DNA from 2 places in the Thalassotalea euphylliae genome. Region 2 is predicted to be linked to the other one. Evidence: predicted binding sites of a transcription regulator. Region 2 holds the regulator's gene; the other holds the start of a gene.

Region 1 (4,104 bases), 400 kb from region 2:
CCGTGCCAGCGTATTGAATACGCGCATTCGCGACTTTGTTTGACATAATAGTGTTGTCATAGGTGATATCTTGCGGGCGAATAATGCCCGTCAAACGAATGTATTCGTCACCATTGTTTAGGGTCATCCACTTTTCACCGCGGATCATTAAGTTGCCGTTTGGCAGCACACGCAATACATGAACTGAAATATAGCCGTTCAAGCTGTTACCTTGATCTGCTCTTGAATCACCGCTGTAATCAGTTTCTTGATTAAAGCCAAATTGAATCGAATCGCCTTTGAATGTCGCGTTGCGACCGCCTAAACCAACGATTGGGTCAAGCGTTGCTTCATTTTCTTTGGTTATTTCTGTGGTCGCGCTTTTTTGTGCTTGCGTGCTTTCGTTTAAAATCACCGAAATAATGTCGCCAACGCGGTGAGCTTTCGAGTCAGAATAAATATTGTTGACGTAATTAACTTTGAATAACGAACCAGTTGGTACTACTTCTTCTTCTTCTGGCTCAGGTAAAATAGGCGCAAATTCAGGGTCGTCAGGCAACACTTTAGATTGTTGAACGCTAGCGCAGCCAGTTAACAGCGCCATAATAATCACGATAGTTAATTGTTTCATCAGGTTAACCTCAACTATTAAAGCTGCTGGTTCAAGTAACTCAGCATTTGGTCGACCGCTGAAATTACTTTTGAATTCATTTCGTAAACCCGTTGGCTCTCAATCAGGTTAACCAACTCTTCCGTAGTATTTACATTTGACGTTTCAAGTGCCCCTTGCACTATCATGCCGTAACCTTCCAAACCTGGCACACCTTGCGCTGGCGCACCACTAACAGCTGTTTCAGTAAATAAGTTCTGACCAATCGGCTCTAAACCTGTCGGGTTGATAAAGTTAACAGTGTTAATTTGGCCAACAACGGCGTTGTCAGCCTGTCCTTGAATTCGTACCGAAACTTCACCGTCTTGCGAGACATTAATCTCAAGCGCATCATCCGGGATTGTAATTTGTGGCTGCAATGGATAGCCTGCACCAGGGGTAACAATGTTGCCTTCTTCGTCCATCGTAAACTGACCATTACGGGTATATGACGAAGTACCATCCGGTAATAACACTTCGAAGAAGCCATCACCTTGAATCATTAAATCCAACGAGTTATCTGTGGTAATCATATCCCCTTGGGTATGAATTTTTTGCGTTGCTACCACTTTGGCACCAGCACCTAACATTAAACCCGACGGTAATTCAGTGTCTTGAGCACTGCGTCCACCCGGTTGATTAATTGTTTGATACAGCAAATCTTCAAATACTGCGCGACTTTTCTTAAAACCAACAGTACTCGCGTTAGCTAAGTTATTGGAGATAACAGCAATATCTTTCGTTTGCGCATCTAAGCCAGTTTTACTAATCCACAATGCTGGGTTCATACTTCACCTCGAAAAAATAAATTAGAAAGCACGCAATAACGAAGAACTTGCTGAATCAATTTCTTCTGCTGTTTTCATTAGTTTCAGTTGCATTTCAAATTGACGCTGCAACGCAATCATGTCGGTCATTTCATTAACAGGGTTAACGTTACTGGCTTCAAGCGCACCGCTCGCTAATTGCACGGTTACATCAGCTGGCTCAATATTGCCGTCTTTACGACGAAATAGGCCATCATTGCCCTTTTCAATGTCTCGGACATCTGGGTTAACCATTTTGATACGGCCAACTTCCTCTTGAGCATTAGCTGGCGCACCTTCTGGCTGAACGGTAATCGTTCCATCACCCGAAATATGAATATTGTTAACGGGAAGCGGTAAAAAAATTGGTCCGGCGTCACCAATCAGTAAATCGCCATTGCTGGTTTCTAGGCCGCCCGTTTCAGTTAACTTTAAATGACCAGCTCGGGTATAAGCTTCGCCGCCATCTGGCGTTTGCACCGCTAACCAGCCATCACCTTGAATGGCAACGTCAAGATCGCGTTCGGTGGTTTGAATTGAACCGCCGCCAAAATTTTGGCTGGCGCGTTCAGTCATGGAAAACACCCGAGTTGGCAACCCTTCACCAAAAGCCTGCATGGTTCTAGCTTGCGCTAAATCGGCTTTAAAACCAGTAGTTTTGGCGTTTGCGAGGTTGTTCGCTGTTACCGCTAAAGCGTGCATATTTTGCTTCGCACCGCTCATTGCGACATAGAGCATTTTATCCATTGTGGACTCCGATCAACGTTGCATATCTGTTAGTTCAATATTCTTAATCTAACAAAAGCAAATAGAGTGCCAGAAATATCAACTTACCGATAAAAAGAGAATCAAAAGAGAATTTGAAGTGTAAAGCGAAATTATTAAGTAGGCGTGAATATAGAAATCAAAATAAAGCCCCAATAAAACTTGGGGCTTGATAAACAAAGCTAGATAATTGTTTAGTAAATTCGCTAGTAGACTATCGAATCTGCAAAATTGTTTGGTTTAGCTGGTTATCAACTTCTAGTGAACGAGAGTTCGCTTGGAAGTTACGCTGCGCGGAAATCAAATCGATAAGCTCGGCGGTTAAGTTTACGTTTGACTGTTCAAGAGCCGATGAGTTAATCGTACCAAAAGTACCTGAACCTGCTTCACCAGCGAGTGCCTCACCAGAAGTTAAACTTTCCTTCCAAGAGGTACCACCAACCTGCGTTAAACCTTGGTTATTAGCAAAGTTAACTAGTGCAACACGAGCTAGAGGCTCAGATGTACCATTCGAGTAGGTTGCGCGAATCAAACCGTCATCATCAATATCAAGACCAGTCAACCGACCAACAGCTAAACCATCTTGTTCCAATGAGGTAACTTCAAAGCCCGCAGCAAATTGCGTAGGCTCGTTGGGGTTACCTCCTGTCGGATCTAAATTAAAGTCAATGGTAATGGTCTGCGTAGGATCCGCACCGTTAGTTAAAATACCAGCCCCTAACTGAGCAGTTGTTAACGTGTCAGGATATTGCCCCTGAAATTCACCGCCAGCAGAGAAATACATTCGCGCAGCGCCCGCCGGTATGCCTGTATTTGTTGGTGTAGCGCCAGCAGAGTTTACACCTGAACCAGTGCCAGTATCGGCAATATTTAGTTGTTGACCATCGACAGCCGTATAGACATCCCACTCATTAGCCGCTGACTTTTTAAAGTAATAGGTCATTACATGGCTATCACCTAAACTGTCAAACACGGTTACCGATGTAGAATGGTTGTAGGTTAGTGGATCGGTTATATCAAACGCTGCAGCAATCACAGGGTCGCCAGCAGGTAAGTTCATGCGAATATCAACTTCACGGCTCTGCATAGGAGAACCCGAAGCAGTAGGAATTTGTATCGGTGAAGCGGTACTTAGCGCAACAGAAGATGAAGAGCCATCACTGTTAACAGGGAAGCCTAATAGGTGACCACCCTGAGAATTAACAATAAAGTTATCTGAATTTAACTTGAATTCACCAGCACGCGTATAAGAGCGTTCTAAACTACTTAACTCTGGCACTGTTGCGAAAAAACCGTTACCTGTAATCGCCAAATCTAGCGCGTTGTTGGTAAAACGTATACTACCTTGGGAAAATTGCTGCGCCACTTCTGAAGTAAGTACACCATCACCGGCTTTTGTATTACCTGCTGCCAGTAGCGAAGTTGCAAAAACATCAACAAATTCAGCGCGAGACTCTTTAAAACCTGTGGTATTAACGTTGGCGATGTTATTTGACGTTACATCTAAATCTTTTTGGGCAGCGTTTAAGCCACTTAGTGCTACATTGAAAGTCATAGTTTCACCTCTTGGAAATCTTTTATTGAATTAACTTACTAAGCTAATTTCGCTTAGCCTTGAGTTACTTCAACAACATCAGATAAATTCATCGTTGAACCGCCGTTTAGGTTCAACACAATATTACCGCCAGCACCTGCTAGCGTTACGCTGTCTACTTTTCGATAAGTCATGGCTTGCAGCTCTGACGCTTGGCCGTCAACTAAGCCTGCAACACGAAAACGATATGCCCCTTCAGGCGCTAACTCGCCATTTGAGGTCATACCATCCCATGTAAAGTTCGACTCACCTGCTGGCACATTGCCAACCGGAACTGTTTGGATAATTTCGCCCGCCGTGTTTTCAACATA
Region 2 (4,104 bases):
TTTCCTTTGTATTTAAGGATTTGGCGGTCAAGTTTATCAATGAGCGAGTCAATTGATGCGTACATGTCTTGATTTTGTGCTGAGGCGTGAACCTCTGTGCCGTTGAGGTGAACTGTCGCCTCGGCTTTTTGGTTTAATTTTTCTACGGTAAGAACGACGTATACATTGTTGATGTGATCGAAATGTCGCTCCAGCTTTGCAAACTTAGTGTTAACGAAATCGCGTAATGAATCTGTCACTTCTACGTGGTGGCCTGATAAATTAATTTGCATAAGCTTTATTCCTCATTGCTTGAATACTTAAAGTAGACTTTTTCTTTGATTTGACGGTGGAATAGATAAGGACTCTCGGTACTTAGCTATTGTCCGTCGCGCAACATTAATCCCTTGCTCTGCTAATAGTTCCGCCATTTTGCTATCACTTAATGGTTTCGATGGAGTTTCTGCTGAGACAAGCTTTTTAATTAATGCTCTGATAGCAGTAGATGAACATTCCCCTCCATTTTCCGTACTAACATGACTAGAAAAGAAGTATTTTAATTCGAAAATACCTCTAGGCGTGTGCATGAATTTTTGCGTGGTTACACGCGATATGGTTGACTCATGCATATCAACCGCTTCTGCGATGTCGTTTAACACCATCGGGCGCATCGCTTCTGGCCCGTATTCGAAAAAGCCTTGCTGACGCTGAACAATACAGTTTGACACTTTTAGTAGCGTTTCGTTGCGGCTTTCTAAACTTTTAATAAACCATTTGGCTTCTTGCAGGTTTGAACGGATAAACTGATTATCGTCCGATGACTTCATACTTTTGGTCATCGCTGCGTATTGCTGGTTAATTGATAATCTTGGTGCTGTACTTGGATTAAGCTCAACCACCCAGCGACCATTTTTCTTTTCCACAGAAACATCTGGGATAACGTACTGATCATCACCTTGCACTACCGCATCACCAGGTCTTGGGTTTAACGACTGGATCAGGCGCAGTGCCTCGCGCAGCTGGTCTTCCTTGAGCTTGGTTTTTCGCATTATTTGACGATAGTCACGATTACCCAATAAATCAATGTGCTCGCTAATGATCAGCTTACTTTCTGCTAAATACGGTGTGTCGTTATCGAACTGATTCAATTGAATCAATAAACATTCAGGAATAGAGCGCGCTGCGACCCCAATAGGATCGAACATATTAATACGCTTTAATACCGCTTCAACTTCATCAAGTTCAACTTCTTCAAGACCTAGACTTTCCAAAATATCTTCGGCAGAAACGGTTAGGTAACCAGCATCGTCAACGGCATCGATAATTGCCATAGCAATGGCTTCATCGGTTTCACTAAAGGGTGTTAGCTCCATTTGCCAGTGCAAGTGGTCTTGAATAGAATCGGTGGTTTCACCTTGATAAACGTAGTCATCACTGCCTGCAGTGCCAATGCCTGAGCTACTTACACCTGCACTAAATGACTCATCCCAAGTGGTATCAATACTCAACTCTTCTGGAATGTCATTTTTTTCCATCGCCTCAGTAGTGCTGACCTCATCAGCGGTAGGCATAGCATCTTCAGAACCATCTGTTGTCACCTGCTCGGTCGTTGCCGTAGCAGAATAAGCATCGTCTATAGACTCGCTGTCATTACTTTCCGATGAGGCACTCGCCGACTCATCCACTTCAAGCAGTGGATTGCTCTCCAGCGCTTCTTGAATCTCTTGTTGAAGGTCTAATGTTGATAATTGTAGTAACTTGATAGCCTGCTGAAGTTGCGGCGTCATCGTAAGTTGCTGACCAATTTTTAACTGCAATGATGGACGCATTTAAGTCTAACGGTTTCCTTTTGTTGTATTCTTTTATTCAAGTAAAACGCTAATGATTTAACTATAGCGTGAATTGCTCACCTAGGTATACATCTCTTACTTGCTGATTCGCCAAAATTTGTTCTGAATCACCTTCAGCGATTAATTCTCCGTGACTAACGATATATGCATGCTCACACACATCAAGTGTTTCGCGGACATTGTGGTCAGTGATCAAAACGCCAATGCCACGCTGCTTTAAATGCAAAATAATCTTTTTAATATCACCAACTGAAATTGGGTCTACACCAGCAAAAGGTTCATCTAGCAAAATAAACAATGGGTCGGCCGCTAGCGCTCTGGCGATCTCGACACGACGACGTTCACCACCCGATAAACTCATGCCCGTATTATCTCTTATATGGCCGATATTGAATTCTTCAATAAGCAATTCAAGTTTTTCTTCACGCTCAACTTCCGTTAAGTCTTTGCGTGTTTGCAAGATCGCCATGATGTTTTGATAAACCGTCAGTTTGCGAAAAATAGACGCTTCTTGCGGCAAATAGCCAATACCGCGACGCGCGCGCTCATGCATAGGCAACAAAGTTAAATCATCTGCCCCTAAAGTGATTTCACCGCTATCGTTCGGCACTAAGCCAACAATCATATAAAACGACGTGGTTTTACCCGCACCATTAGGGCCAAGTAAACCCACAATTTGTCCAGTACTGACCGACAAGCTGACATTTTTAACAACCTGTCGACCTTTATAAGCTTTTGCTAAGCCAGACGCGGTAAGTGTTACTTCTTGTGTCATCGGCTATTTATCACTTTTTGCTTTAGGTTTTAAAATAGTGGTTACCGACTGGTTACTGCCACCTTCGGCTTCCAATTGCTCGGTTAGCGTGTTGTACACGATTTTTTCACCACTAACCTCACTACCTGCTTGCGTCAGCAATGCATTGCCCGAGATGGTGATAGTGAAAGTTAAAGGCTCATATTTAATTTCGTTGGCTTGCAAACGAATCTTACTGCCATCTTCAAGCAGTTGTTCAAATGTTGCAGGTTGCCCTTTAGCCACATAGGTTTGTACGTCTTGATCTTTTTGACTAAAAACTTGCACGAGGTCAGCTTTAATTTTCAATGAACCTTGTGAAATCACTACATCATCTAAGTAGCTGGCAATTTTGTTCTTTAAGTCACCTGCTTGACGCCCTGCCGAGATATGAATTTCTTGCTCAAGGTCAATTTTTGCAGCAAGTGCCGGAGTGCTGATCACACTCGCGAGCGCTAGGCTAGCTAGCAGCTTTTTTATAAATAGTTTGTACATGCTCGGTCAATGTCATTTGTTTAGTGTTTAAGTCTATAATCAGCCCAGAACCATACATAGTAAAGTCTTTTCCCTGAATCAATATGGTTTGATCAGAGCTAATAATATTGGTGTTCAAATCCAGTTCTAAGTATTTACAGTGAATTTCCTTAATCAAACTGTCTGGCTCTGTCGCCATTAATGTCACACGGTTTTTTAATACCACGCGATTATTGTTATAAAGCGTGCCTTCAAGTGCTTCGAGTTGCCATGGTGCCGAATCATTTTTTGGATACACAGTATATTTAGGCTGTTCAAAGTGAGTAAATGCTAACTCAGCATAGTGTTCCATGCGCTCGGCAATAACATGGTGCGATAATTGGCCGCTCTCGCTGTAGATATCACTATTAAGCGCTTCTGCAATAAAGTCAGGGACAAGCTCGGCTTCAACAATGTCAGCGTCTTGCTGCTGTGCTTGACGCCATTGCACAACGCCATAGGCCATAAGGCTAAACAAGAAAGCGATTAGCGCTAGGCCATAAAGTCGATTCATACACTCGCGCCTTTAGCGTCTACCAATGTGTCTTGGCTATGCATAATAAGATCACAAAGTTCGCGCACAGCGCCAAAGCCACCTAGCGTAAAAGTGCGATAATCTGCTTTGTTAATGACAGCTGGGTGTGCATCATTAACCGCAACTCCCAAGGCAGCATACTCAATGCAAGGTAAGTCGGCCATGTCGTCACCGATATACGCCACTTGCTCAGCCGTAATCGACAGTTCGCTCATTAGCGCTTTCATTTCGGGTAACTTGTCTTCTTTGCCCTGAATGATATGTTCAACGTTTAGCGCTTTCATGCGATCGTTAACTATTCGCGAATTTCGGCCAGTAATAATGGCGACCGTTACACCCGAGGCAATCAACGCCTTGATACCATAACCATCTTTGGTATGAAACGCTTTGAGCTCTTCACCTTGGTTACCTAGGTAAATACGCCCATCAGAAAA

What was found. The regulator sigma-54, encoded in region 2, starts transcription at its own class of promoters, with help from an activator protein. The targets are predictions, from matches to a motif close to GTTGGCACGNNNNTNGNNT.
Region 1: a site for sigma-54 is predicted at 2,237-2,255, ahead of flgF (flagellar basal-body rod protein FlgF). Genes of this name have one in related genera too.

The regions. Positions count from the first base shown of each region.
Region 1 is NZ_QUOT01000001.1:1,355,247-1,359,350, forward strand. It holds gene flgH (flagellar basal body L-ring protein FlgH) at 1-610, opposite strand, end outside; gene flgG (flagellar basal-body rod protein FlgG) at 628-1,416, opposite strand; gene flgF (flagellar basal-body rod protein FlgF) at 1,438-2,181, opposite strand; gene flgE (flagellar hook protein FlgE) at 2,414-3,754, opposite strand; gene DXX94_RS06030 (flagellar hook assembly protein FlgD) at 3,808-4,104, opposite strand, start outside.
Region 2 is NZ_QUOT01000001.1:1,760,109-1,764,212, forward strand. It holds gene hpf (ribosome hibernation promoting factor) at 1-272, opposite strand, end outside; gene DXX94_RS07920 (RNA polymerase factor sigma-54) at 300-1,808, opposite strand; gene lptB (LPS export ABC transporter ATP-binding protein) at 1,870-2,604, opposite strand; gene lptA (lipopolysaccharide transport periplasmic protein LptA) at 2,608-3,117, opposite strand; gene lptC (LPS export ABC transporter periplasmic protein LptC) at 3,083-3,649, opposite strand; gene kdsC (3-deoxy-manno-octulosonate-8-phosphatase KdsC) at 3,646-4,104, opposite strand, start outside.